DNA from 4 places in the Pseudomonas frederiksbergensis genome. Region 4 is predicted to be linked to each of the others. Evidence: predicted binding sites of a transcription regulator. Region 4 holds the regulator's gene; each other region holds the start of a gene.
The links. Region 4 encodes FliA, which starts transcription of late flagellar genes. Its sites were predicted from a motif close to CTAAAGTTTNNNNNNNNNNNGCCGNTAA; they were not measured.
Positions count from the first base shown of each region.

Region 1: a site for FliA is predicted at 1,124-1,151, ahead of BLL42_RS00830 (methyl-accepting chemotaxis protein). Genes of this name have one in related genera too.
Region 2: a site for FliA is predicted at 3,011-3,038, ahead of BLL42_RS19750 (flagellar protein MotY). Genes of this name have one in related genera too.
Region 3: a site for FliA is predicted at 2,066-2,093, ahead of flgM (flagellar biosynthesis anti-sigma factor FlgM). Genes of this name have one in related genera too.

Region 1 is NZ_CP017886.1:174,128-181,363, forward strand. It holds gene BLL42_RS30740 (hypothetical protein) at 1-75, shown strand, start outside; partial or broken gene BLL42_RS30940 (aldo/keto reductase) at 134-235, shown strand; gene BLL42_RS00825 (hypothetical protein) at 264-800, opposite strand; gene BLL42_RS00830 (methyl-accepting chemotaxis protein) at 1,205-3,199, shown strand; gene BLL42_RS00835 (DUF411 domain-containing protein) at 3,354-3,797, shown strand; gene glgA (glycogen synthase GlgA) at 4,315-5,883, shown strand; gene treZ (malto-oligosyltrehalose trehalohydrolase) at 5,897-7,236, shown strand, end outside.
Region 2 is NZ_CP017886.1:4,114,554-4,121,789, reverse strand. It holds gene BLL42_RS19760 (hypothetical protein) at 1-494, shown strand, start outside; gene BLL42_RS19755 (argininosuccinate synthase) at 692-1,909, opposite strand; gene BLL42_RS19750 (flagellar protein MotY) at 2,039-2,947, opposite strand; gene pyrC (dihydroorotase) at 3,104-4,150, shown strand; gene rnt (ribonuclease T) at 4,147-4,821, shown strand; gene BLL42_RS19735 (peroxiredoxin) at 4,894-5,496, opposite strand; gene BLL42_RS19730 (bacterioferritin-associated ferredoxin) at 5,813-6,031, shown strand; gene bfr (bacterioferritin) at 6,231-6,704, shown strand; gene grxD (Grx4 family monothiol glutaredoxin) at 6,902-7,236, opposite strand, start outside.
Region 3 is NZ_CP017886.1:4,397,305-4,404,540, reverse strand. It holds gene cheR (protein-glutamate O-methyltransferase CheR) at 1-159, opposite strand, end outside; gene BLL42_RS21050 (chemotaxis protein CheV) at 205-1,137, opposite strand; gene flgA (flagellar basal body P-ring formation chaperone FlgA) at 1,219-1,980, shown strand; gene flgM (flagellar biosynthesis anti-sigma factor FlgM) at 2,131-2,457, shown strand; gene BLL42_RS21035 (flagella synthesis protein FlgN) at 2,506-2,973, shown strand; gene BLL42_RS21030 (flagellar brake protein) at 3,069-3,815, shown strand; gene BLL42_RS21025 (MFS transporter) at 3,872-5,260, opposite strand; gene BLL42_RS21020 (glutamine synthetase family protein) at 5,332-6,573, opposite strand; gene BLL42_RS21015 (sensor histidine kinase) at 6,883-7,236, opposite strand, start outside.
Region 4 is NZ_CP017886.1:1,236,919-1,244,154, reverse strand. It holds gene flhA (flagellar biosynthesis protein FlhA) at 129-2,258, shown strand; gene flhF (flagellar biosynthesis GTPase FlhF) at 2,270-3,601, shown strand; gene fleN (flagellar synthesis regulator FleN) at 3,716-4,546, shown strand; gene fliA (RNA polymerase sigma factor FliA) at 4,543-5,283, shown strand; gene BLL42_RS06240 (chemotaxis response regulator CheY) at 5,449-5,820, shown strand; gene BLL42_RS06235 (protein phosphatase CheZ) at 5,852-6,640, shown strand; gene BLL42_RS06230 (chemotaxis protein CheA) at 6,694-7,236, shown strand, end outside.

The DNA.
Region 1 (7,236 bases), 1.1 Mb from region 4:
TGCGTATGTTTCCCATGCGGAGGTGGCTGGCATGGCGACCACCGCTACTACCATGATGGCTACTACCGCCGTTGACTTGTTTTAAGCGGCGCGCTCACCTCATTAAGTGCTCCCCTGTTCTCAATAGTTGACAACTATTGAGAACACCACGACATTGCATCGCGCGTTGGAATTGGGCATCAATTTGCTCGATACCGCCGATATTGATGGTCCGCACACTAGCGAAGAGCTGCTATGTGTGACGGACCTGTTGCGCTTGAGGATCAGGCTTTGCCGTTGACACCTTTGGTGTTCGGAACAGCTGTGCCGTTGCCCATGCCATAGGTTTTCAGGTTCTGCAGTACATAAATCGCCTTCTTGTACTCGGGGATCAGGTGATTGGCGTACTTGTTACCTTTGAGGTTATTGCTCTGAATGTTGTCCAGTTGCGTGGCGAAGTACTCCAGCGCATTGAATTTTTCATCCGGGTTTTTCTGCACCCCAAAGCGATCGAACTTGTCGCCGGCGTTGAGCAGCGTCAGAGCCGTCACATCGCTGATCAAACCCCGATCCCGCAAAAAGGCGCTGACGTTTCCGAGCTGTTTGACCGTGACCGTCTCGGGGTCGAATCCCTTGAAGTTCTTGTAGAGCTTCTGCTCGTTCATTTTTGCAGTGTTCAGTGCTAATGGGTCGTTACCCACCAATGCGAGCATCTGCTTGACCTTGACGCTCTGCGACACGGGTTTACTGCCCCCCGTTCCGCCCTCGCGAACCAGTAAACCGGCCTTGCTGGTCCAGCCTCCGACATAACCGATCGTCATGACAATGCCCCTGTGCGCAGACGTCCTTGTAAGGCGACCATAAAAAGTCCTTATTCAACCGATGGAATTGCGCGCAAGTATCAATGTGCCAGTGCCCCTCCACCTACAAATATTTCAGCCTTTTACAATTCTTGTACAATTCGGATACAAACCACCAAACCCTTGAATCCATTGGCTTGAAACCATTGTTTAACCATCAGACCATCATTGAATTCGCTTGAAACCGCGGAAAAAACACGTTGCCAGTCCGGGATGAAAGCGAACATGGCTCACGCCCGTGACTGACCGGTCGTCCATAAAAAGCCTGTTTTGGGACCATAGTACTAAAGGCCGTCTACCGCAGGCCGATAGCTGCTAAACGCCGCACCAATTCAACAAGAGCGCTTAGCACAAGGACAGGTTCAATGCCCGCACTCCGTACCATTCAAGCCCGTTACACGCTGTTTCTGGTGCTGTTTATCCTGCTGTTATTCGCCTTGACAGTGGTGGGTATCAGCCAGTTGGTCGCGCCGAAACTCCGGCACACGGAAGAACAGGTGGCCCTGAACCGCATCGCCGAAGTGGCCGAACAGATCCAGGGCGAACTGAACAAGGTTCAAGCGCAGCAACGCAGCATCACCCAGACCATCCCCCTGCTCGACAGCGCGACCATCGACACCGTGTTGCCTGGTCTGGTGGACCAGTACGGTGAACTGAAAGTGTTTGGTGGCGGGATCTGGCCATTGCCTGGCCAGCGCGAAGCCGGACGCAACAAATTCAGTACCTTCTGGCACCGGGATGCGTCGGGCAAGCTGGCCGTCAACACCTTCTGGAACAGTGACGCGGCGCCCAACTATTACGACCAGTCCTGGTACAAGGGCGGAATGCAGACACCCCGCGGCCAATGCGCCTGGGCCGCGGCCTATAAGGACGACGCCAGCGCCGAACCGCGCACCAACTGCGCCATGGCGATAGCGCGCAACGGCGTGCCGTACGGGGTCGCGACCATTGACGTCACCCTGGGTTTTTTCAATGAACTGGTGGCGCGCAAGGAAAAAGACCTGGGCGCCGAAATGCTGATTGTCGAGGCCGACGGCAAGATCATCAGCAACAGCTCGCGCATCAGTGGCCCGATTGTCTTGAAAAACATCAGTGAGCTGGCGGGCAACTCGCCGTTTGCCGCGCAGATCAAAACCGCGCTTGAGCGCCGTAACACCTCGCTGCAACGCGTCGAGTTCGACAATCAAGGCGTGGCGAACACCTTCTTCATGCGACCGATCGAGGGCACCCCGTGGTTCCTCGCCACCGCCCTGCCGACCACGCTGATCACCGCTCAGCGTGACGATGTACTGAGCACCTTGAGTCTGCTGCAGATCCCGATGGTCCTGCTGCTGGTGCTGCTGCAAATGTATGCGATCCGCCAACTGATCCAGCGTATGAAAGCCTTGAAAGCCAACATTGATGCACTGTCCGGCGGCGACGCCGACCTGACCCGACGCATCACCATTCGCGCCGAGGATGAACTGGGCGCGATCGGCCATTCGGTCAACACCTTCATCGCCTACCTGCAAAACATGATCGGCGAAGTCACTCAGGCCACAGGCGCCATGGCCTCAAGCCTGGACAAACTGCAACAGACCTCGGCACACACCAACCAGATCCTGCAGCGTCACGCCTCCGAGACCGACCAGACCGTCACCGCCATCACCGAGATGAGTTCTACCGCCGATAGCGTCGCCGAGAATGCTGCCGAAACCGCCGCGTTTACCCAACGTGCCAACGAACACGCGGACCGCTCGCGGGTGGTGGTGGGCGAAGCCTCAACCAGCGTGATCGCGTTGATCGACGAAGTGGCCAGCGCCACCCACAAAGTCGAAAGCATGCAGCAGGACGCCCAGCGCATCACCGAAATCCTCGGGGTGATCGGTGCCATTGCCGGACAAACCAACCTGCTGGCACTCAACGCCGCGATCGAAGCCGCGCGGGCCGGCGAACAAGGTCGAGGCTTTGCAGTGGTCGCCGATGAAGTACGCGCCCTCGCCGCCCGTACCCAGGCCAGCACCTCGGAGATCAACGAGATGCTCACCCGCCTGACCCAAGGTGTCAGCTCTTCGGTGGCGGCGATGGAAAACACCCAGGCCAGCTGTCAGTCCGCCGCCGATGCGACAGCGCGAGTCAACGCCGGGCTCGATGAAATGGCCGGCTCGGTCAGCCACATCAACAGCCTCAGCACCCAGATCGCCACCGCCGCCGAGCAACAAAGCGCGGTGACCGAGGAAATCAACCGCAGCATGGTGCAGATCCGCCATATGGTCGAAGAGCTGGTGCAAAGCGGTCACGCTACCGAGCTCAATACTCGCCAGCTGCTGGACGCCAATACTCGGGTCAGTTCGATCATGGGGCGCTTCAAGGTCAAGTGAGCCAGGCAATGACGCCCGCGCGTTTCGCGTGGGCATAACTGTCAAGATCTGCCTTCAAGGGATGTCTATGTATAACGTTGAAACATAAGTGCCCTGCTTCATCGGGGAAAATGGTCAAAATGCGCTGCGTGAAATGATCAGCGAGAGATAACCGATGAAAACCACACTGCGTCTGGCAGCCCTTTCTGCCTTGCTCATCAGCTCCCTGGCCCAGGCGGCCGAGCTGATTCCGATCGATGTCCACCGCGATGCCAATTGCGGTTGCTGCAAAAAGTGGATCGTGCATCTGGAAACCAACGGCTTCAAGGTCAACGACCACGTCGAAGCCAATATGAGCGAAGTCAAACAGCGCCTTGGCGTCCCGCCGCGACTGGCTTCATGTCACACCGCTGTGATCAACGGCAAATTCGTCGAAGGCCATGTTCCCGCTGAACAGGTACTGGCCTTGAGTAAATCCGACCTGCTCGGCGTGGCCGCTCCGGGCATGCCCATGGGCTCGCCAGGCATGGAAATGGAGGGCATGGCCGATGCTTATCAGGTCATGGGGTTGACCAGGAATGGCACCGATGAAGTGATCGCCGACTACCCGGCCCGGTAATCGCAAATCCTTTTGCGGTGTCTACGCGATAGCGAACGCTTTTTCTGCTGCTGCCATCCGCACCAATAGAGTGCGGACGGCTCTTTGCCTCGCCCCACTCTCTGGCAACCCTCTCCCTCTTTTTGTGCCTCGGCTGCGAAAGAACTTGCACTTCGTCGGTGCGGGTGCAGCTCATTGAGCCCGGAAATCGTGGCGGCAGAACCGATTGTCGAACAATTTCAAAACGTCACACACTCCGCTCTAAGTTCTGACCTAGACTCCATTTCGTGACTGGAAACCGGCCGGTCATTTTGTGGGGAAAAACTCGAAACTTTCTGCCGAAGTAACGGGTCAGGTTAAAGGTAAGGCCGCAGCGACTGGTGCAATCCTTGCAACGACCACTACAGCCTTTGAGATTCAGCGCATCGACCAGCGTTTGCTGTTCCTTGCGTAGCGCTTTTGCGCCCGGCCACAGGAACTGGCCGCCTGCATCGTGGGGTGAGATGCCTGAAACAGATCAATAAAACGGGAGAAACACATGAACAGTGCCGCTTTAGAAATCCAGGGAGAGCGTTCTCACCAGCAAATTGGCGAGCCGACCTCGATGTCGGTTCTTGCCCCGGGTGCGAAAACGGTACTGCCCGCTCCACGTCAGAATCCAAACAAGAAGAAAGTGCTGTTTGTGACCTCGGAAATCGCCGATCTGGTGAAAACCGGTGGCTTGGGTGACGTTTCTGCCGCATTGCCCCGAGCCATGGCCCATTTGCACGATGTTCGGGTGTTGATTCCCGGTTATCCGCAAGTGATGCACAGCGAAAACCCGATCCACATCATCGGCGAACTGGGCGGTCACGCGGCCTTGCCCCCCTGCAAGATTGGCCGCATGGACATGCCGGACGGGCTGGTCATCTACGTCTTGATCTGCCCCGAACTGTACGAGCGTGAGGGGTCGCCCTACGGCGCCAACAATGGCCGCGACTGGCCGGACAACCATATTCGTTTTGCCCGTCTGGGCCTGGCAGCCGCCGACATCGCCGCCAATCTGGCACAGATTCACTGGCGCCCGGATCTGGTGCACGCCCACGACTGGCCCGCAGGCTTGGCCCCGGCCTACATGCACTGGCGTGGTCAGCGCACGCCGACTCTGTTCACCATTCATAACCTCGCTTACCAAGGCGTGGTCAGCCTCGCCTCTTGCCCCGAACTGGGTATTCCCGAACATGCCCTGCAACAGGAAGGCATGGAGTTCTACGGCAAACTGTCGTTCCTCAAGGCTGGCATGGCCTATTCGAGCCATATCACCACCGTCAGCGCGACCTACGCCCAGGAAATCACCACCCCGGCCTTCGGCTGCGGTCTCGACGGTTTCCTTGCCAGCAAGACCCAGCAAGGTCTGCTCAGCGGCATCCCGAATGGCATCGACGAAAGTTGGGACGCTGCGACCGATCCCCACCTGTATTGCCCGTTCAGCATCGGCGACTGGGACGGCAAAGCAGTGAATGCTGCCCACGTGCGCGAGCTGTTCGGTCTGAAAGACTCCAAGGGTCCGCTGTTCGCGGTGGTCTCGCGATTGGTGTACCAAAAAGGCCTGGACCTGACCGAAGCCGTGTCCGAGTTTATTGTGTCTTCGGGTGGGCAAATCGCGATCATCGGCCGGGGCGAGCCGGAAGAGGAACAAGCCATGCGTGCCCTGGCCCTGCGTTTTCCAGGGCAGATCGGTGTGCGCATCGGCTTTAACGAAACCGATGCGCGGCGGATGTTTGCCGGCAGTGATTTCCTGTTGATGCCCTCACGCTATGAACCCTGCGGCTTGAGCCAGATGTATGCACAGCGTTTCGGCTCGTTGCCGGTCGCACGCAACACCGGAGGGCTGGCCGACACCATCGAAAATGGCGTCACCGGTTTTCTCTTCGATGAATCCACGGTTGCCAGCTACGAGGAAGCCTTGCGTCGGGCGTTCAAGGTGTTCGCCTACCCGGCCCTGTTGAACGCCATGCGCTGCCGGGCCATGGCCGCGCCGTTCAACTGGTGCAAGGCGGTCGAGCCCTATGCTGAGCTCTATGAGCAACTGGTCGCCAAGGCGTTGGGTCAGTCGGTCAAGCCGTGAGAGGGATCCTTGAATGCCGTTACGGACTCTGGAAACCTGGCCCCACGGCGCCGTCATGCTGGATGCCGAACACACCCGCTTCGCCTTGTGGGCACCCGATGCGTTTTATGTGAGTGTCGAGCTTGAAGACGGGCAATCACTGCCGATGCTACCCCAGGCGGACGGCTGGTTCGTGATCGAGACCCATTGCCCGGCCGGCACCCGCTATCGCTACAACATCGATGGCGAACGGAACGTGCCGGACCCCGCGTCCCGGGCGCAAGCCGGCAGTCTTACGTCACCCAGCGTGGTGGTTGACCCGCACGCTTACCGTTGGCAGCACTGCTTCTGGCAAGGCCGGCCCTGGCATGAAGCGGTGATCTACGAACTGCATGTGGGTGTGCTGGGCGGTTTTGTCGAGGTCGAAAAACACCTGCCACGGCTGGCCGAACTGGGCGTTACAGCGATCGAACTGATGCCCTTGGCGCAGTTTCCCGGCGAGCGTAATTGGGGCTACGACGGCGTGCTGCCCTACGCGCCACAGTCGTCATACGGTACGCCTGAAGCGCTCAAACATCTGATCGATACCGCCCACGGCTTGGGCGTGGCGGTGATCATCGACGTGGTTTACAACCATTTCGGTCCGGACGGTAATGACCTGAATCACTACGCCAAAGGCTTTTTTCGCGAAGACCTGCACACGCCTTGGGGCGCGGCCATTGATTTCCGGCGTCGCGAGGTGCGCGACTTCTTTATCGACAACGCGTTGATGTGGCTGCTCGAGTACCGTTTCGACGGTTTGCGTCTGGATGCGGTGCACGCCATCGAGGATCCGGATTTCCTCCAGGAACTGGCGGCGCGGATACGCCAGCACATCGATCCACCCCGCCATGTCTGGCTCACCGTGGAAAACGAGCGCAACCAGGCCAGCCTGCTGGAACAGGGCTTCGACGCGCAGTGGAACGACGATGGGCACAATGCGCTGCATGTGCTGTTGACCGGGGAAACCGAGGCCTATTACGCCGACTTCGCCGAGCACCCTACCGAGCAACTGGCCCGTTGCCTGAGCCAGGGCTTCGCCTATCAAGGCCATACCCATCGCCACGGCCATGCCCGAGGTGAGCGCAGTGGGCATTTGCCGCCCAGCGCCTTCGTGCTGTTTCTGCAGAATCACGACCAGATCGGCAACCGTGCCTTTGGCGAGCGCCTTCACCAGTTGACCAAGCCTCAGGCGTTGCACGCTGCGACTGTACTTTTGCTGTTGTCACCGATGATCCCGTTGCTGTTCATGGGCGACGAATACGCCGCTGACCAGCCGTTTCTGTTTTTCACCAACCACCATGGCGAGTTGGCCGAGCGGGTGCGTGAAGGTCG
Region 2 (7,236 bases), 2.9 Mb from region 4:
ACTTTCAAAAGAGCAAGCAATTTGTAAAAGTCATCGACGATGCTGCTCGACCCCAAAAAAACAGAAACACCGCCACCAACGACTCTGTTGAGGAGGACAATCAACCGATTTCAATCAAAGGCGGTAAACCCGACTATCTACTCCAGAGCGCGCCCGCGCCACCCGCCTATATAACACTCATCGCGAACCTGTCGAGCCAACACCAAGTGTCTTTACCTGCGTCGATATCGATATACGGCATGCAAATCATTGATACACGGTGGATTCGTAAAAAGAAAGATTTCGACAGTTTGATGAGCACTCTCTATTTAAGGAAACACCACCACCGTGACATGATCATCTTTCTGACGAGCGACGAGTCGGAACATCTGATTAACGAAAGAGCACTCAAAAAATCAGATGCAAAAGCCAAAGAGTCCAAAGAGTCCAAAGAGTCTTTTTACATGATTTATAACTTGAGCACGCTGGCGATGACCGTCGTCAGCCAGCACTGACACCCACCCTGTATCAGTGGCCGGGCAAATAGTCTCTGACACCGACAGAACAGAAAGGAGGTACAGACAATCCAGGAGGTCAAAGCCACCGGACTTAGTGACGCAGATTCAGGAGACAAACATCCACACACGATTTCTTCGATCACATTGTGGCCCCATTACAAACGGGGCCACAATGGCTGATCATGCCAACAGCATCAGAACAGCTTGCGGCCTTTGTTTGCGGCGATGCGCATACGCAGAGCGTTCAGCTTGATGAAGCCAGCGGCATCAGCCTGATTGTAGGCGCCGCCATCTTCTTCGAAGGTGGCAATGTTGGCGTCGAACAACGACTCATCAGACTTGCGACCGGTGACGATCACGTTGCCCTTGTACAGTTTCAGACGAACCACGCCGTTTACATGCGCCTGGGAAGCATCGATCATCTGTTGCAGCATCAGACGCTCAGGGCTCCACCAGTAACCGGTGTAGATCAGACTGGCGTATTTCGGCATCAGCTCGTCTTTGAGGTGAGCCACTTCGCGGTCCAGAGTGATCGATTCGATCGCCCGGTGAGCACGCAGCATGATGGTGCCGCCAGGTGTTTCGTAGCAACCACGGGACTTCATGCCCACGTAGCGGTTCTCGACAATATCCAGACGGCCGATACCGTGTTCGCCACCGATACGGTTCAGGGTCGCCAACACGGTAGCCGGGGTCATTTCGACGCCGTCCAGTGCAACGATATCGCCGTTGCGATAAGTCAGCTCCAGATACTGCGGCTTGTCGGGAGCGTTCTCCGGGGAGACCGTCCAGCGCCACATGTCTTCTTCGTGCTCGGTCCAGGTGTCTTCCAGCACGCCACCTTCATAAGAGATGTGCAGCAGGTTGGCATCCATCGAGTACGGAGATTTTTTCTTGCCGTGACGTTCGATCGGGATCGCGTGCTTCGCGGCATAATCCATCAGCTTCTCGCGGGACAGCAGGTCCCACTCGCGCCAAGGGGCGATTACTTTCACGCCTGGCTTGAGTGCATAAGCGCCCAGTTCGAAACGAACCTGGTCGTTGCCCTTGCCGGTCGCGCCGTGGGAAATGGCGTCAGCACCGGTTTCGTTGGCGATTTCGATCAGGCGTTTGGCGATCAACGGACGAGCGATGGAAGTACCCAGCAAGTACTCGCCTTCGTAAACGGTGTTGGCGCGGAACATCGGGAAAACGAAATCACGCACGAATTCTTCGCGCAGATCGTCGATGTAGATTTCTTTTACGCCCATGGCTTGTGCCTTGGCGCGGGCCGGCTCGACCTCTTCACCCTGACCCAGGTCAGCGGTAAAGGTCACCACTTCACAGTTATAAGTATCCTGCAGCCACTTGAGGATCACCGAAGTGTCCAGGCCGCCGGAATACGCCAGAACGACCTTGTTTACGTCCGCCATGCCATCACTCCACGGGGTTCTACGGAAAGCCAAGAAGTCTACCGCTGCGAGAGGATAAATTACAGAGGCGCGACAGCTTATGATGATGAAGCGACAGATTATGTCGAGCGAGCGACGATTTCAGCCGGTTCAGGAGGTCGTCGCGGCACCGCTTGCCGAGCTGACTTGCGGAGCCGGTTTGTCGGTAGGTGCAACGCGCTCGAGATGAACGTTGACCCGGCGATTCCTGGCCCGATTGGCGGTGTTGGTGTTAGGGGCCAACGGATAACGTTCGCCGTGAAAACGCATCGTGATCTGTGATTCTTGAACGCCATTGGCCTTGAAGAAGTCCATCACCGCCAGCGCTCTGCGCCGGGACAGATCACGATTGGTCAGGCGATTGCCGCTGTTATCGGAATGGCCGTCGAGTTCGATGTGATTGACCGTCGGGTCGGCCTTCATGAAGCTCAGCATGACCTGCAGCTTGGCTTTGGCTTGCGCGTCCAGATCGATACCACCACCAGGAAAACCAACCTCAGCCTGCTTCACCTGCTCGTAATTCATCGGCAACAACTTGGCGACACACGCCTGATAATCGGCGTAGGCCTTGCTGAAACTGACCGGCAGCAAACGAACTTCCGACACACCGCCATCGCGCGAATAATGGCGAATCAGCGGACTGCGACCGTCCATCAAACCACCGATAAGGCGTCCGGCCTGGAGTTGCGAACTGTTGAACAGCACATCACCGCTGCCGACTTTGACCGAACCCAGATTGATATCGCCGCGCCCCGGTTGCCAAGGCGCCTCGGCGGCCAGCAACGTCGCCGAACCACCGGCGATCATCGGGTTGTAGGCCTTCAGACGAAAGGTTGCCTGCTCGCCTGCTCGTCGCACGAACTCGCCCGAGCCGAAATCAGCAATCGGTTGGGTCAGGCGGCATTCGAACTTGTCGCCTTCGACCGTCCACTCGATGCTCTCCAGACGCGTCTGGAAAGTGAGCGCCATCGCAGGAAGGCTGGCAAACACGCTGAGCAAGGCTAAATAACGCTGGCGCACGGGAGGCTCCACTGGCTTCTACAACAAAAAGACCGATACATATAATTACGGCATACCTTTGTCATATCGGAAGCTTGCTGCAAAACTTGATAGCGAGTGCCTGGATGAGTCTTTTCCGGTAGCATTCCCTTGAGTTTGACCCGCCTGGAATCCCCAATGTCCGACCGCCTGACCCTGCTGCGTCCCGACGACTGGCATATTCATCTTCGCGATGGTGCTGTGTTGCCCAATACTGTCGCGGATGTCGCGCGCACCTTTGGTCGCGCCATCATCATGCCTAACCTGGTACCACCGGTGCGTAACGCCGCTGAAGCCGACGCCTATCGCCAGCGTATTCTCGCTGCGCGCCCGGCCGGCAGCCGTTTCGAACCGTTGATGGTGCTCTACCTGACCGACCGGACTACACCCGATGAAATTCGCGAGGCCAAGGCCAGCGGTTTCGTTCACGCCGCCAAGCTGTATCCGGCTGGCGCGACCACCAACTCGGATTCCGGTGTTACCAGCATCGACAAGATATTCCCTGCGATCGAGGCCATGGCCGAAGTCGGGATGCCCTTGCTGATTCACGGTGAAATCACCCGCGGCGACGTTGATGTCTTCGACCGCGAAAAAATCTTCATCGACGAGCACATGCGCCGGGTCGTGGAACGTTTCCCAACGCTCAAAGTGGTGTTCGAACACATCACCACCAGCGATGCCGTGCAGTTCGTCAACGAGGCTTCGGCCAACGTTGGCGCAACCATTACCGCTCACCACCTGCTGTATAACCGCAACCACATGCTGGTGGGCGGGATTCGTCCGCACTTCTATTGCCTGCCGATTCTCAAGCGCAATACCCATCAGGTCGCCCTGCTTGACGCCGCCACCAGCGGCAGCGAGAAGTTCTTCCTGGGCACAGACTCGGCCCCGCACGCCCAGCATGCCAAAGAAGCCGCGTGTGGCTGTGCCGGTTGCTATACCGCTTATGCAGCGATCGAGATGTACGCCGAGGCCTTTGAACAGCGTAATGCGCTGGACAAGCTCGAAGCCTTCGCCAGCCTCAACGGTCCGCGTTTCTACGGCCTGCCGGCGAACACCGATCGCATTACCCTGGTCCGCGAAGAATGGACCGCCCCAACCAGCCTGCCATTCGGCGAGCTGACTGTCATCCCGCTGCGCGCCGGTGAAAAACTGCGCTGGCGCCTGCTGGAGGAACACGCGTGAGTGAAGACCATTTCGACGACGAACAGGAAGGTTCAGGCGGAGGTGGTTCACGTCACCCGATGGCAGCCAGGTTCCGTGGATACTTGCCAGTTGTCGTCGACGTTGAAACCGGTGGTTTCAACTGTGCCACTGACGCCTTGCTGGAAATTGCCGCCACGACCATCAGCATGGACGAAAAAGGTTTTGTGTACCCTGATCACACCTACTTCTTCCGTGTAGAACCGTTCGAAGGCGCCAACATCGAAGCCGCTGCGCTGGAGTTCACCGGGATCAAGCTCGATCACCCCCTGCGCATGGCCGTCAGTGAAGAGACTGCCCTGACTGACATCTTCCGTGGTGTGCGCAAGGCTCTGAAGGCCAACGGCTGCAAACGGGCGATCCTGGTCGGCCACAACAGCAGCTTCGACCTGGGCTTCCTCAATGCCGCCGTTACGCGCCTGGACATGAAGCGCAATCCGTTTCACCCGTTCTCCAGCTTCGACACCGCGACACTGGCCGGTCTGGCTTATGGTCAAACTGTCCTGGCCAAGGCATGCCAGGCGGCCGACATCGACTTCGACGGTCGCGAGGCCCACTCGGCTCGCTACGACACCGAGAAGACTGCCGATCTGTTCTGCGGCATCGTCAATCGCTGGAAACAGATGGGCGGCTGGGAAGATTTCAACGACTGATTCAGTCGCAGGATTTATCCCACCCATAAAAAACCGGCCTCAGCAGCCGGTTTTTTATGCCTGACGCGTGGCTTACAGCTTGCCAGCGTTCTCGGTCAGGTAAGCGGCAACGCCTTCTGGCGAAGCAGTCATACCCTTGTCGCCTTTTTTCCAGTTGGCCGGGCAAACTTCGCCGTGCTCTTCGTGGAATTGCAGGGCATCGACCAGACGAATCAGCTCTTCCATGTTACGGCCCAGCGGCAGGTCGTTGACGATCTGCGAGCGAACAACACCTTTGTCGTCGATCAGGAATGCGCCACGGAACGCCACGCCGCCTTCGGACTCAACGTCGTAGGCCTTGGCGATGTCATGCTTCATGTCAGCAGCCATGATGTACTGAACCTGACCGATGCCGCCGGCATTGATCGGGGTGTTGCGCCAGGCGTTGTGGGTGAAGTGCGAGTCGATCGAAACAGCGATCACTTCAACGTTGCGTGCCTTGAAGTCAGCCATGCGGTGGTCCAGAGCGATCAGCTCGGACGGGCAGACGAAGGTGAAGTCCAGTGGGTAGAAGAACACCAGGCCGTATTTGCCTTTGATGGCCGAGGACAGGGTGAAGCTGTCAACGATTTCGCCATTGCCGAGTACGGCCGGTACGGTGAAGTCAGGGGCTTGTTTGCCTACGAGTACGCTCATTGGATATCTCCTGGTGTGGTGGCGTGAAGAACGGTATCGAACCAGTCTGTCGCGGATAAACGACAGGCTCATGAATCGAGTGCCGTTCGCAAGGACCGACCATCATACACCGCGTTTTTGAGCATTCCTTAGCGCTTTTTGCAACGACATCAAAAACCCCTGGGTAGATTTAATGACACGATCCCGGGCCGCCTTATGCCGTTCGTCTGGCAGTCGCCGCTCTGACGCAAAGCCTGCCGAAACCACTTTGACAATCATTCTCGTTAACATTAAGATCCGTCGCAATTGAGCCATAACCCACGACGGTTCTCACTTTATGTATGTCTGCCTCTGCACTGGTGTCACCGACGGAAAAATCCGCGATGCGATCTATGAAGGTTGCTGCAGCTACCGCGAGGTACGCCAAGCCACCGGCGTTGCCAGCCAATGCGGTAAATGCGCCTGCCTTGCCAAGCAAGTGGTACGCGAAACCCTGTCCGAATTGCAATTGGGCCAGGCGGCGATCCCCTACCCTGTAGAATTTTCGGCAGCGTAAATAGAACATTCCAAAGAACCGGACTTAGCGTCCGGTTTTTTTATACCCGTAATTCAATCGCTTAGCGCAAGGATGCGGAACACAAACATTCTTATTCCGATTAATTTTCATATACTATTCAATAACTTAGGTTTGACACTAACAACTGCTCAGCTCAAACTCCGCTGGATATAGGGCAATTAAAGGGCAGGACCCCATCATGAAAGGCGACATCACAGTCATCCAGCACCTCAACAAGATTCTTGCCAATGAGCTGGTCGCAATCAATCAGTATTTCCTGCATGCGCGCATGTATGAAGATTGGGGCCTGAACAAGCTCGGCAAGCACGAGTACCACGAGTCCATCGACGAGATGAAACACGCGGACAAGCTGATCAAGCGCATCCTGTTCCTCGAAGGCCTGCCAAACGTCCAGGACCTGGGCAAGCTGCACATCGGCGAGCACACCAAGGAAATGCTTGAGTGTGACCTGCGCATCGAGCGCACCGGCCATGCCGACCTCAAAGTGGCTATCGCTCATTGCGAAACAGTCGGTGACTTCGGCAGCCGTGAACTGCTCGAAGATATTCTCGAATCCGAAGAAGAACATATCGACTGGCTGGAAACTCAACTGAGCCTGATCGATAAAGTGGGTCTTGAGAACTATCTGCAATCGCAGATGGGCGACGAATAACTTCTACGGCGCTAATCTGGACTCAATAAAAAGCCCCGCTCTCTTACGAGAAGCGGGGCTTTTTGTTACCTGAAGATCAGAAGATCGTCCGATCGCGGCCCGAACCTGCGGCAGCTCCTACAGGAGTCGGATACATCCACGACTTTATTGTGAATGTCAGTCCGTAGGAATGGGTAATGCCTGCAAGCTTATCCTGATCAGGCTTCGGTCTTGCCAGCAGCGGCTTTTGCCGCAGCTTCTTTGATCAGGGCCTGCAACGAACCGTCAGCGGCCATTTCAGTCATGATGTCGCTACCACCGACCAGCTCACCAGCGACCCACAGTTGCGGGAAGGTTGGCCAGTTGGCGTATTTTGGCAGGTTGGCACGGATTTCCGGGTTCTGCAGGATGTCCACGTAAGCGAACTTCTCACCACAGCCCATGACGGCCTGAGCGGCTTTCGCGGAGAAGCCACACTGCGGGGCATTCGGCGAGCCTTTCATGTAAAGCAGAATAGTGTTGTTAGCAATCTGCTCTTTAATAGTTTCAATGA
Region 3 (7,236 bases), 2.6 Mb from region 4:
GCGCTGCACCAACTCCCCCAAGGACTTGATGCCTTGCTGTTCCATCAGTTTGTTGAGACGGCTCGACACCAGATACTGCTTGTTCTCACCGAGCAAAATGCCACAGGCCTTTTCCAGGAAGACCCGGAACTGTTCGAAATCCAAATTACCCGTAGACAATGATGCTGCCTCTTAAATCGTGTTGACCGCCAGGAGCGAAGGCCACTAGCTGTTGTCTGCTGCTTTGATCCGGTCGACTACCCGGGATGCCAGGTCATCAGGACGGAATTTGGCAAGGAAGTCATCGGCACCGACTTTCTTCACCATCGCCTGATTGAACACACCTGACAACGAAGTATGCAGGATGATATGAAGCTTTTGCATGCGAGGGTCGCTGCGGATCTCGCTTGTAAGGGTGTAACCGTCCATTTCGGGCATTTCGATGTCAGAAATCATCATCAAAAATTCCTCTTCCGGCTTCTTGCCTTCGTCGACCAGTTTGCGCAGATAGTCCAGCGCTTGCCGACCGTCGTTCAACGAAACAACTTCAACCCCCACCGTCTGCAGACAACGCGTGATCTGTTTGCGCGCCACCGACGAGTCATCGACCGTCAGCACGCGCAAGGAAATCGCCTTGTGCTGGGTTTCGACATCCACCACACCGAAGGAAATGTTCTCCGAGGTTGGCGCAACTTCCGCCAGGACCTTTTCCACGTCGATGATTTCGACTAACTGATTGTCGACTCGAGTCACAGCGGTCAGGTAATGATCGCGACCCGTGCCCTTGGGCGGCGGATGGATCTCTTCCCAGTTCATGTTGACGATCCGCTCGACCGACCTCACCAGAAACCCCTGGGTCTTGGTGTTGTACTCCGTAATGATCACGAAAGGATTGCTTTGATCCCGCAACCCGCCTGAGCCGGTCGCCATTGCCAGATCCAGAATCGGAATGGTTGCCCCCCGAATATTCGCCACGCCGCACACGACAGGACTGGACTTGGGCATCACGGTCAGTTTGGGGCATTGCAGCACCTCCCGAACCTTGAACACGTTGATCCCGTAAAGCTGCTGGCCGTCGAGACGGAACAACAACAGCTCCAGGCGATTCTGCCCTACCAGTTGCGTGCGCTGGTTAACCGAATCCATTACACCAGCCATGCCCAGACTCCTACATCAACGCTAAGTGTGTTGCGACGCACATTCATCACTAAACGGCACGGCGCTTGCTTTTTAACTGCTATGAACGCAAAAACGACATTTTCCCGACGCCTGACATCAATGTGCCGCAAATTCCTCGGCGCTATGTCAGCCGTATGCCTGTTGAACGCTGGCAGCCCTGCCTTTGCTGACCCGGTTACCTTGCCTGATCTACTTATCGGCGTCACTCAGGGCTTTCTTGAATTCACCGTAGAAGACTATCTGGCCACCAGTCAAACCGAAGGGCGCTACGAAATCGAGGTCAACAAGCTCGACCCGCGCATGTACATGCCGGCGTGCGACAAGGAATTGACAGCGACACTGGAGAGCCCGGCCATACCTTTAGGCCGGGTTACGGTGAAGGTCCGTTGCGACGGGGCCGCCCCCTGGACCGTCTTCGTACCCGCTCAAGTCCGCCTGTTTCGTGAAGTCGTCACGACCACCCGCCCCCTCAGACGGGCCGGGATCATCGAGCCCTCAGACGTGATGCTGCGTGAGCGCGATATCAGCCTGATCAATCAGGGATATCTGACAAACGTCGATCAAGCCATCGGACAAAAACTTGTCCGACCAATGGTCAGCGACCAGGTCATTACACTCGTCCATCTGGAGCAGGCAGAAGTCGTGCGCAAGGGCGATCAGGTGGTCATCACCGCCCGCAGCGGCACGCTCAGTGTGCGGATGCCGGGTGAGGCGCTCTCCAATGGCGGCCTGAGCGAGCAGATCAGAGTCAAAAACCTCAACTCTCAACGGGTCATCAAGGCGCAAGTCATGGCCCCGGGGCAGGTGGAAGTTTCCATGTAGATAACTGGCGCGCAACCGTCCTGTTCCCTAAACTGTGCCTCACGCAGGGCAAATACCGACGCGCCCGAGCTCATCAATATTGAGCCTAAAGTTTTTCCGGGTATGGCCGAAAACATGGCAAGCGTCCAAATCCCCAGAGGTTTTTTTATCATGGTCATCGATTTCAGCCGTTTAAACAGCTCCCCCACGCTCGCAAGCAGCACGCGGACCAGCGCCAACAAGGAAACCGGTGATGCCGGCAAATCCGCGCCGCTGAGTACCTCGACCGAACAGGTCAGTGCCACCAAAAGCGGGGAATCGGTACACCTCAGCAATGAGGCTCAACAGTTGCAGAAGATCACTGACAAGCTGCGCGATCAGCCTGCCGTCGACAACGCCCGCGTGGCCGAGTTGAAAGCAGCGATTGCCGATGGCAGCTATAAGGTCGACAGCAACCGTGTAGCCAGCAAACTGCTCAACTTCGAAGCCCAGCGCTAGCCAAAGGCCTGCGCCAGGCTTTTGGACGCTTAAAACCCAAGGCCAGCCATGCACGACACTAATTTACTGCAACTGATCACCGATGACTTTGCTCCAGCTCAACAGTTGCTGGAGCTGCTGAAGACCGAATCCCTCGCCCTGCACGGCCGCGACATGCCGCAGCTCGAAGATATTCTGGCGCAGAAACAGGCACTGATCATTCTGCTGGAACAGCATGGCCGCAAACGCAGCGAAATTCTCGCAAGCCTGAACCTTCCTGCCAGCCGCGCAGGTCTGGAGCAGTTCGCCGCTCACTCAAGTATCGGCGATCAGCTGCTGACCCAAAGCGACGCTCTGACCCAACTGCTTGCAGACTGCCAAGCCGCCAACGAGCTCAATGGCCGCTCGATCCAGGTGCAACAAGCCACCACCGCCAATCAGCTGAAAATCCTTAACGGTGGCGAGCCTCCAGCACTTTATGACGCCCGTGGATCAACCTCCATGCTTGCGAAGCCCCGCGCACTCAGTCAGGCTTGAACTCATAAATAAGCGCGCTCTATCAAGGCACGAAACATGCTGGCAGAATGCTGGCTCTTGCGTGTGATCGTATTCTGTCTGGAGATTGATAAACCGTGTTCAACGCCTCAAGCGCGGAAGATGCTCCGCAGCCACCCAAGGTGCTCCGCACCCCGCTGGAAATCACCGGCAACCTGCGGATGCTGCAAGAGAGCCATGATCCCCTGATCATCACGTTCCATGAACGCAGCCAGCGCTTTCAGAGCTATCTGGTCGATGTCGATCGTGACAGCAACATGATTGCACTGGACGAAATGATCCCTCGCGATGGCGAACGCTTCCTGCTTGCCGGTGAAGCTTTTCGGATTGAAGGCTTTCATGAGGGCGTACGCATTGCCTGGGAAAGCAACGGCGCACTGACCATCGACGAGTCCAACGGCGGCCGCTGCTACCGTGGCACGCTGCCCGATGAAGTGGTTTATCACCAGCGTCGCAACGCGTTTCGCGCAGCCTTGAAACTGGCACAACTGGTGAACATTGAACTCGGTGGCGAAAAGCTCAAGACGCCCGTCAGAGGCAAACTGCTGGACATCTCGGCGACGGGTTGCAAGCTGCGCTTTGATGGCGACATTACCAGCGGGCTTCAACTGGGTCAGGTTTATGAACGCTTCATCGCCGCCCTGCCCTTCGGCAGCATGACCGCACCGGTCGAGCTGCGTTATCTGCATCACGAAGAGAAAATCGACACCACCTTCGCCGGCGTACGCTTCCACAACATGAGCGGGCTGGTGCAGCGTCAGGTCGAGCGCTTCGTCTATCAGTTACAACGCGAAGCACGCCGCTTCGACAAAGACGACATCTGATCCAGACGCTTGAAAAAACGGGCAGCCCCTTTCGGTGACTGCCTGTTTTTTTGCCTCTAAGGTCTGGCCTCGGTAAAGCTTTTCGGGTGCTCTGGCCCAGGATCATCAGACTTTTCGTCAGAGCCGCCGACGTCCTCCGCGTCGGACTTTGCGTCCCGCTCAGGATCCGGATCAGGGCTCGCGCCATTTTGCATCTGGTCATGCACGACCTGCTCATCGACCCGCGGATCGAGAGCCGCCACCAGTGGCGAACTCGACATGCTGTCTGGCATGGCCACATGATGCAGCGGCGCGTCTTCCACCTGATGCAGATTGGTCACCGCTTTCGGCCGGATGCGCCATACCAGCACCAATGCGAAGAAACTGAAGAACGCATACAGCATCTGACTGCCGAACACCTTCATCAGCACACCCGCCACCAACGGCCCGATGCTCGCCCCCACACCGTAAGTCACCAGCAACATGGCGGTCAGCGATACCCGCCGATCGCCCTCGACGTGGTCGTTGGAAAACGCCACCGCCAACGGGTAAAGACAGAACTGCACCAGTGAGCAGGCGAAGCCAGCGATGAACAGTACCTCAAGCGGCACCTGCGGCATGATCGCCAACGGCAACGCCGCCAACGCCAGGCAGAAGGCGAAACTGCGAATCAGCAGCGCCCGATCATAACGATCCGACAACCAGCCCAACGGCCACTGCACCAGCAACCCTGCAAAGATGCAGCTCCCCATGAACAGACCGACCTGCTCAGTGGAAAGCCCTTGCTGAGACGCGTACAACGGCGCCAGACCATAGAACGAACCGACGATCAGGCCAGCGCCGAGCACCGTACTGAGTGACTGCGGAACCCGCTTCATGAAAAAGCGCGGCTCCATCGGTGCCGGGTGCAAGGGGGCCGGGTGAATCCGCCGCGTCAGCGCGACCGGCACCAGGCACAGCGCAAAACACAACGCCACCAGCATCAGCAACTCCAGACCCAAGGACGGGTGCATGACCAGAATCAACTGACCCAGCACCAGCCCCAGGTACGAAGCGATCATGTAGCCGCTGAACACCAGCCCACGCTGCTTGGCATCGGCCTGCTCGTTCAGCCAACTCTCGATGACCATGTATTGGCACATCATGCCCAGGCCGACGATCATCCGTAGCACCAGCCAGGCCGGCAACCAGTCGATCAGCCCGTGCCCCAGCACCGCTGCACCAACGATCCCGGCACAGGCCGAGTAGGCCCGAATATGACCGACCCGGGCGATCAACCGGTGGCCGATTTTCCCGCCCAGCACCAGGCCGAAATAGTTGGCCGCCATCAGCGCGCCGACCCACAGACTGTCGACATGGTCCGCTGCCAGGCGCAAGCCCAGGTAAGTACTGAGGAGGCCCGAGCCGATCAACATCATCAGCGAGGCGAAATAAAGCGCTCGAAAGGATTTCCAGATTTGGCGCATCGGCGTTCCGAGCGGCTCCTTGCAGTGAGTACCGGGCTACCGTCAACGATAGCCCGACAGCGACGAAACGGTTAGGCCTGGGCCGCTAAAACGCGCCGCTCCCAGGGAGTTATTTCATCATGAAAACTGCCCAACTCCATGGTCTTCGAAGCGATGTAGCCTTCGATGAACTCCTTGCCGAACAATTCCTTCGCCAATTGGCTACGTTTCAGACGCTCAAGAGCGGCATGCAAGGTACACGGCAACGACAAACTTTCCGGCACTTCAAACTCGCCCTGAATGGCCGGCGTCGGCGCAAGCTCGTTTTCAATGCCGTACAACCCGGCCGCCAGACTTGCGGCGATCGCCAGATACGGGTTGGCATCGGCGCCCGGTAGACGGTTCTCGACCCGACGCGCCTCTGGCGAGCTGGCGGGAATCCGCAAACCCGCTGCCCGGTTGTCGTAAGACCAGCAGGCGTTATTCGGTGATGCGTAAGGATGGCACAGACGCTGGTAAGAGTTCACGTTCGGCGCAAACAACGCCGTGAAATCCGCCATGCCGGCCTGCTGGCCACCGATGAAATGACGGAAGATTGCGGTTGGCTGCCCAGCGTCATCGCTGAACACATTTCGGTCCGTGCCCATCTCGACGATGCTCTGGTGAATGTGCATCGAGCTGCCCGGCGTATGCGCCAGTGGCTTGGCCATGCACACCACCGTCAGATGGTGCTTGAGCGCGACTTCCTTGAGCAGGTGCTTGAACAGGAATGTCTGGTCGGCCAGCAGTAACGGATCACCGTGCAGCAGATTGATCTCGAACTGGCTGACGCCCATCTCGTGCATGAAGGTATCGCGCGGCAAGCCCAGGGCCGCCATGCATTCGTAGACTTCATTGAAGAACGGGCGCAAACCGTTGTTGGAGCTGACGCTGAATGCCGAATGACCTTCCTCGCGACGTCCGTCCATTCCAACTGGCGGCTGGAATGGCTGGGTCGGGTCGGTGTTCGGTGCAAAAACAAAGAACTCCATCTCGGTCGCCACAACGGGCACCAAACCGCGAGCCGCATAACGGGCGATCACCGCTTTCAACTGCCCGCGAGTCGAGAGACGCGAGCTTTCCCCGGTCAACTCATCGGCATCGCAAATGGCTAACGCGCGAGGCTGCTTGCTCCAGGGCAGACGGTGAATCTGTTTCGGATCGGCATTGAGCGCCAGGTCGCCGTCGTCACTGCCATAAAAACGTGCCGACGGATAACCGCCCATGATGCATTGCAGCAGCACGCCACGCGCCATCTGCAAACGCCGCCCCTCAAGGAATCCTTCTGCGGTCATTACCTTGCCACGCGGCACGCCATTGAGATCCGGAGTGACACATTCAATCTCATCAATGCCCGTCAATCGCTGCGCGAGTGAACGCTGGCCATCGGTCGTCATGACTCTATCCTTGTAGTACGCAAGCCGCGAACGGCGACGTGTACAAAATAGGCACCAGCCGTTCGGAATATCAAGCACTGGCACACAAAAATGTGAGCTGCCGAAGGCTGCGATCTTTTGATTTTTGCGTACTTGATGACAACGGAAGATCAAAGGATCGCAGCCTCCGGCAGCTCCTACAAAAAGCAGCGCTCGGTGCGGCCGATTTCAGGGCAGGTAGAGATTGAACAACCCGCCGCCCAGCGGACCGCCATTGCGAATCTCGGTGCGCCCATGCTCGCCGTTGCGCTGGTGCAACTGCGCAATGCGCGCGGCGAAGTACAGACCAAGGCCGGTGCTGCCACTGGCCGGGTTAATGCCCTGCACGTAATCCGTCTGGCGCTCGATCATCTGGGCCGGAAACCCTTCGCCGTCGTCATTGATCGCCATCACCAACTGCCCGGTCTCTTCACCCACGCTGATCAGCAGCGAATGCCGGGCATGACGAATGGCGTTGTTGATCGCGTTGGCCAGCACCGTTCCAATCAGTTCCCGATCGAAGAACCCGAGAGGGCTCAAGGG
Region 4 (7,236 bases):
AGACACCACAAATCCTCCCGCAACTCCTTCTGTTTCAAACCCCCGCAAAAGTTGGAAGGCTTCTTGCAATAGCCGGTCTGCGCCCGCTTCAGGCGTCAAAAGTTTGCTTCAAGGAACGGGGAATACCGGTGGATCGCTCTCAGTTAATCAACAGTGCCCGCAGCAACCTGGCAGACCTCAGTCGAGGCAATCTGGGTGTGCCGCTGTTGCTGCTGGTCATGCTGGCCATGATGATGTTGCCGGTCCCGCCGTTCCTGCTCGATGTGTTCTTTACCTTCAACATTGCGCTGTCGATCGTCGTGCTGCTGGTCTGTGTCTATGCCTTGCGGCCGCTGGACTTTGCGGTGTTTCCGACGATCCTGCTGGTCGCCACGCTGATGCGGTTGGCGCTGAACGTGGCCTCGACCCGGGTGGTGATGCTTCACGGTCAGGACGGTCATGCCGCCGCCGGTAAGGTGATTCAGGCCTTCGGTGAGGTGGTGATCGGCGGTAACTACGTGGTCGGTATCGTCGTCTTCGCGATTTTGATGATCATCAACTTCGTCGTGGTGACCAAGGGTGCTGGACGGATTTCCGAGGTCAGCGCACGTTTCACCCTCGATGCGATGCCAGGCAAGCAGATGGCTATCGACGCCGACTTGAACGCCGGCCTGATCGACCAGCCCCAGGCCAAGCTACGTCGTATGGAAGTGGCCCAAGAGGCTGAGTTCTACGGTTCGATGGACGGTGCCAGCAAGTTCGTGCGCGGTGACGCCATCGCCGGTCTGTTGATCCTGTTCATCAACCTGATTGGCGGCATGGCGGTCGGGATCTTCCAGCATGGCATGACCTTCGGTGATGCTGGCAAGGTCTACGCATTGTTGACCATCGGTGACGGTTTGGTGGCGCAATTGCCATCACTGCTGTTGTCCACCGCTGCGGCGATCATGGTGACTCGTGCTTCCGGTTCGGAAGACATGGGCAAGCAGATCAATCGGCAGATGTTCGCGTCCCCCAAAGCGTTGGCAGTGGCGGCCGGTTTGATGGCGGTCATGGGCCTGGTGCCAGGCATGCCGCACTTCTCCTTTCTGAGCATGGCGGCTGTGGCCGCGGGCGCCGCGTACCTGTTCTGGAAAAAGCAGAACGTCACCAAGGTTCAGGCTCTGGAGGAGGTCAAGCGCCAGCAGGAGCTGCTGCCTTCGCCGGCACGGGCCATGGAAACCAAAGAGCTGGGCTGGGATGACGTGACCCCGATCGACATGATCGGTCTGGAAGTCGGTTACCGGCTGATTCCGTTGGTGGATCGCAACCAGGGTGGCCAGTTGCTGGCGCGGATCAAGGGGGTGCGCAAGAAGCTTTCCCAGGATCTGGGTTTCCTGATGCCGACCGTGCATATTCGCGACAACCTCGACTTGGCGCCGAGTGCCTACCGTCTGACCCTGATGGGGGTGATTCTCGCCGAGGCGGAGATTTATCCGGATCGCGAACTGGCGATCAACCCTGGACAGGTCTACGGCACGCTCAATGGCATCACCGCCAAAGATCCGGCCTTTGGTCTGGAGGCGGTCTGGATCGAAATCAGTCAGCGCCCGCAGGCACAGTCTCTGGGCTACACCGTGGTCGATGCCAGTACGGTGGTGGCGACTCACCTCAATCAGATTTTGTACAAGCACTCCAGCGAGCTGATCGGCCACGAAGAAGTTCAGCAACTCATGCAATTGCTGGCCAAAAGCTCGCCAAAGCTGGCCGAGGAGCTGGTGCCGGGCGTTGTTTCACTGTCGCAACTGCTCAAAGTGCTGCAAGCCTTGTTGGCCGAACAGGTTCCGGTACGCGACATTCGCAGCATTGCCGAAGCCATCGCGAACAATGCCTCCAAGAGTCAAGATACTGCCGCTCTGGTGGCCGCCGTGCGGGTTGGCGTATCGCGCGCTATCGTCCAAAGCATTGTAGGCACTGAGTCCGAGCTGCCTGTGATCACCTTGGAGCCAAGGTTGGAACAAATATTGCTCAATAGTCTTCAGAAGGCAGGACAAGGCTCGGAAGAGGGTGTTTTGCTGGAGCCAAGCATGGCAGAGAAGCTGCAGCGTTCGTTGATCGATGCCGCGCAGCGTCAGGAAATGCAAGGTCAACCGGTGATTCTGCTGGTAGCAGGTCCGGTACGCGCGATGCTCTCGCGGTTCGGACGTCTGGCAGTCCCGGGGTTGCATGTGTTGGCGTATCAGGAAATTCCTGACAACAAGCAAGTGACCATCGTTGCGACAGTAGGGCCCAACGGCTGAGGTAGTGGTTTATGCAAGTTAAGCGTTTTTTCGCCGCCGATATGCGTCAGGCCATGAAGCTGGTTCGCGACGAGCTGGGCGCGGATGCCGCGATTATCGGTAATCGCCGGATCGCCGGTGGTGTCGAGCTGACGGCCGCCCTGGATTACAAGCTGTCGGCCCTGGCCCCGCGTGTGCCGAACATCGAACTCGAAGACGAGTTGCGCAAGACCCAGTCGCGGATCGTCACGGCTCAGGCTGAATTGAGCCTGCGTGGCGATGGTGAGGGCGACGCGAGCGTCGGTACCAATCGCCAGCTGTTCGCCGGCCTGCCGCTGACTGCTGCGGAACCTTTGGTCGAGCCGAGCTTCGCTGAGCGGTCGCGTCCTGCTCCCGCGCCAGCACCGGCTGCCGGGGTCGATCCGCGCGCTTTCGACTCGATGCGTTTCGAGCTCAATGGTTTGCGTGAATTACTCGAAGTGCAGTTGGGTTCGCTGGCCTGGAACCAGTTGCAAGGCAGTCGTCCGCAGCAAGCCAATCTCTGGCGTCGCCTGCAACGCATCGGCCTGTCCGGCCCGCTGTCGCGCGATCTGCTGGAACTGATTACTGAAATTGAAGAGCCCCGTCAGGCCTGGCGCATGTTGTTGGCGCACCTGGCGCGGATGATCGTCACCCCTGAGATCGAACCGCTCGAAGAGGGGGGCGTGATTGCCATGGTCGGCCCTGCCGGCATGGGCAAAACCACGACACTGGCCAAGCTGGCCGCACGTTATGTGCTCAAGTACGGCGCGCAGAACATCGCGCTGGTGAGCATGGACAGCTTCCGCATTGGCGCTCAGGAACAACTCAAGACCCTGGGGCGTATCCTCAATGTCCCGGTGACTCACGTCGACCCGGGCCAGTCCCTGGCTCAAGCCCTTGATCCGCTGCTGCGCAAGCGTGTGGTGTTGATCGACACCGCCGGTCTGCAGGCCAGTGACCCGGCATTGCGCATGCAGCTGGAAAGCCTGGCCGGTCGCGGGATCAAGTCGAAGAATTATCTGGTGCTGGCCACTACCAGCCAGAAACAGGTGCTGACGGCCGCTTATCACAGTTACAAGCGGTGCGGGCTGGCAGGCTGCATCCTGACTAAACTGGATGAAACGGCGAGTCTGGGCGAAGTGCTGAGCCTGGCAATCAGTCACGAATTACCTGTCGCTTATCTGACCGATGGGCCAAGGATCCCGGATGATCTACATTTACCGCGCCGGCATCAGTTGGTCAGTCGCGCAGTAAGCGTGCAGATGCAGGAAGAACCCAGCGAAGAAGCCATGGCTGATATGTTCGCTGACCTCTACCACAGCCCGACCAAGCGCGTCGGCTGAGGTAATAATGAATAGATTTGTATCTACATCGATGGCCTGCCATGCATTGTTCCGAAGTGAGCGCGCAGCCAGTCATGTAGCCCGCGTCTAAGCAAGACAAGGTAAAGAACGAACATGGGCAGCATGCATCCCGTACAGGTGATCGCAGTGACCGGCGGCAAAGGTGGCGTCGGGAAGACTAATGTGTCAGTGAACTTGTCCCTGGCTCTTGCTGAGCTCGGCCGGCGCGTCATGCTGCTGGACGCCGATCTGGGGCTGGCGAACGTCGACGTCCTGCTGGGGCTTACGCCCAAGCGTACGCTGGCCGACGTCATCGAAGGCCGCTGTGAACTGCGTGATGTATTACTTCAGGGGCCGGGCGGAATTCGTATTGTTCCCGCAGCGTCCGGTACCCAGAGCATGGTTCATCTGAGCCCGGCCCAGCATGCAGGCCTGATTCAGGCATTCAGCGACATTGGCGATAATCTCGACGTATTGGTGATCGACACGGCAGCGGGTATTGGTGAGTCGGTCGTCAGTTTTGTTCGCGCAGCCCAGGAAGTGTTGCTGGTGGTTTGCGATGAGCCGACCTCGATCACCGACGCCTACGCGCTGATCAAACTACTCAACCGCGATTACGGCATGAACCGCTTCCGCGTGCTGGCCAACATGGCGCAAAGCCCTCAGGAAGGACGGAATCTGTTCGCCAAGTTGACCAAGGTCACGGACCGCTTTCTCGACGTCGCCTTACAATACGTCGGTGCGGTTCCTTACGACGAATGCGTGCGCAAGGCCGTGCAGAAGCAGCGCGCTGTGTATGAAGCGTTTCCTCGCTCCAAATGTGCGCTGGCGTTCAAGGCCATCGCGCAGAAAGTCGATACCTGGCCGCTGCCTGCCAACCCGCGTGGGCACCTGGAGTTTTTCGTCGAGCGTCTGGTGCAGCAAACTGCGGGTCCGGTTCTATGACAGCCAGCGGTTACAACCTGTACAAAAAGTCGGCGCGTGACGCGCAGTACGAGCTGATCGAGCGTTACGCGCCACTGGTAAAACGCATTGCCTATCACCTGCTGGCCCGCTTGCCGGCCAGTGTTCAGGTCGAAGACCTGATCCAGGCAGGAATGATCGGTTTGCTTGAAGTGTCGACCAAATACGACGCGAGCAAAGGCGCGAGTTTCGAGACGTACGCGGGGATACGTATCCGTGGCGCGATGCTCGATGAAGTCCGCAAGGGTGACTGGGCGCCACGCTCGGTCCACCGCAATACCCGGATGGTGAGTGACGCGATTCGCTCAATTGAAGCTAAAACCGGGCGTGACGCTAAAGATCACGAGGTTGCGGCCGAACTCCAATTGAGTCTCGACGATTATTACGGGATTTTGAATGACACCTTGGGCAGTCGCCTATTCAGCTTCGACGATCTGTTGCAGGACGGCGAGCATGAAGGACTGCACGAGGATGGCGCGAGTGCTCATCTCGAACCGTCGCGTGACCTGGAAGATGAACGCTTTCAGGCTGCACTGGCGGATGCGATTGCCAATTTGCCGGAGCGTGAGCGACTGGTGTTGGCGCTGTACTACGACGAAGAGCTGAACCTCAAGGAAATCGGTGAGGTCCTGGGGGTCAGTGAATCGCGGGTCAGCCAGTTACACAGCCAGTGCGCGGCCCGTTTGCGGGGGCGTTTGGGGGAGTGGCGAGCGCGCTGACAGCAGTGTGGGGACACTGCGAACGAAACAGGCATGGCGTAAAGCTGTGTCGGTCTTCATCCGTTGTGCTCCGACAGTCGTTGAGTGCTCTGCCTGATTGATTGAATGGCGTGTTCAGGTGCTGAACGCGTTTAAGACTGCTTGGAGGTCGAATTGGACAAGAACATGAAAATCCTCATCGTTGATGACTTCTCAACGATGCGGCGGATCATAAAAAACCTGTTGCGTGACCTTGGGTTCACCAACACGGTCGAGGCCGACGATGGCGTCACTGCCATTCCGGTACTCAACAGCGGGAGCATCGACTTTCTGGTAACGGACTGGAACATGCCTGGCATGACCGGTATCGATTTACTGCGTCACGTGCGCGCCGATGAAAAGCTCAAGCACCTGCCGGTGTTGATGGTCACTGCCGAAGCCAAGCGCGAGCAGATCATCGAAGCCGCTCAAGCCGGTGTAAACGGCTATGTGGTCAAACCCTTCACGGCCCAGGCGTTGAAAGAGAAGATCGAAAAAATATTCGAACGCATCGGTTGATGTGCGGAGCCACTGCGCCACGGGGGGAGCTATGGAGCAAAGAGAATCTTCACAGGGCGATTTCGAATCGACTCTGAAAAAACATGCCCAGGAACTGGTCGAAAGCCTTGAAAAGGGCAGGTTCGGCGACGCTGTGCAACTGATCCATGAGCTCAACCAGACCCGTGACCGCGGCCTGTACCAGGAGGTGGGCAAGCTCACTCGTGAATTGCATAGCGCGATCGTCAATTTTCAGATTGACCCGCACATGCCGCAAGCCGAGGAGGTTTCGCAGATCACGGATGCTACCGAGCGCCTGTCCTATGTGGTCAAGCTGACCGAAGCGGCCGCGAACCGGACCATGGACCTGGTCGAGAACAGTACTCCGCTGGTCAATGGTCTGAGCACTGACGCGCAGGCCTTGAGCGCAGACTGGGGGCGCTTCATGCGCCGCGAAGTCGGTGCCGAAGAGTTTCGTGAGCTGGCCCGGCGCGTCGACGGTTTCCTGACGCGTAGCGTCGAGCAGGCTCAGGTCGTCTCGGGCAACCTCAACGATATTCTGTTGGCTCAGGATTACCAGGACCTGACCGGTCAGGTGATCAAGCGCGTGACCCAATTGGTCACCGAAGTCGAAAGCAACCTGCTCAAGCTCGTGCTCATGGCCAGTCAGGTGGACCGCTTTGCGGGCATCGAACATGACCGTGAAGCGATGCTGGCTGAAAAAGATCCGCAAAAACATCTCTCGCAGGGTGAAGGTCCGCAGATTCATGCCGATAAACGAGAAGACGTTGTGTCCGGTCAGGACGATGTGGACGATTTGTTATCCAGCCTAGGATTTTAGAGTTTTAGCATTTTAGGTTTTTTAGGTTTTTAGACCTTTAGGAGCACCCCTTAATGAGCTTCGGCGCCGATGAAGAGATCCTTCAGGATTTCCTGGTTGAGGCCGGCGAGATTCTAGAGCAACTGTCCGAGCAACTGGTCGAGCTGGAAAGCCGGCCAGATGATGCGGATCTGCTCAATGCAATTTTTCGCGGTTTTCACACTGTAAAAGGGGGCGCCGGCTTCCTCCAGCTCAACGAGCTGGTGGAGTGCTGTCACATCGCCGAGAACGTGTTCGACATCCTGCGCAAGGGTGAGCGTCGCGTCGACTCGGAACTGATGGACGTGGTTCTCGAAGCGCTGGACGCGGTGAACAGCATGTTCAGCGAAGTCCGTGAGCGTGCACCGATCACTGCGGCTACGCCAGAACTGCTGGCAGCTCTGGCCCGTCTGGCCGAACCTCAATCGGCCGATGTGGCGGCACCTGTTGCCGAGGTGGTCGAAGCACCTGTCGCTGAAAGCGAATCGGGCGACATCACCGACAACGAATTCGAACTGCTGCTCGACTCGCTGAACGCGGTCAAGGCTGAGGCCCAAGCATCCGTTGCCCAGGCACCT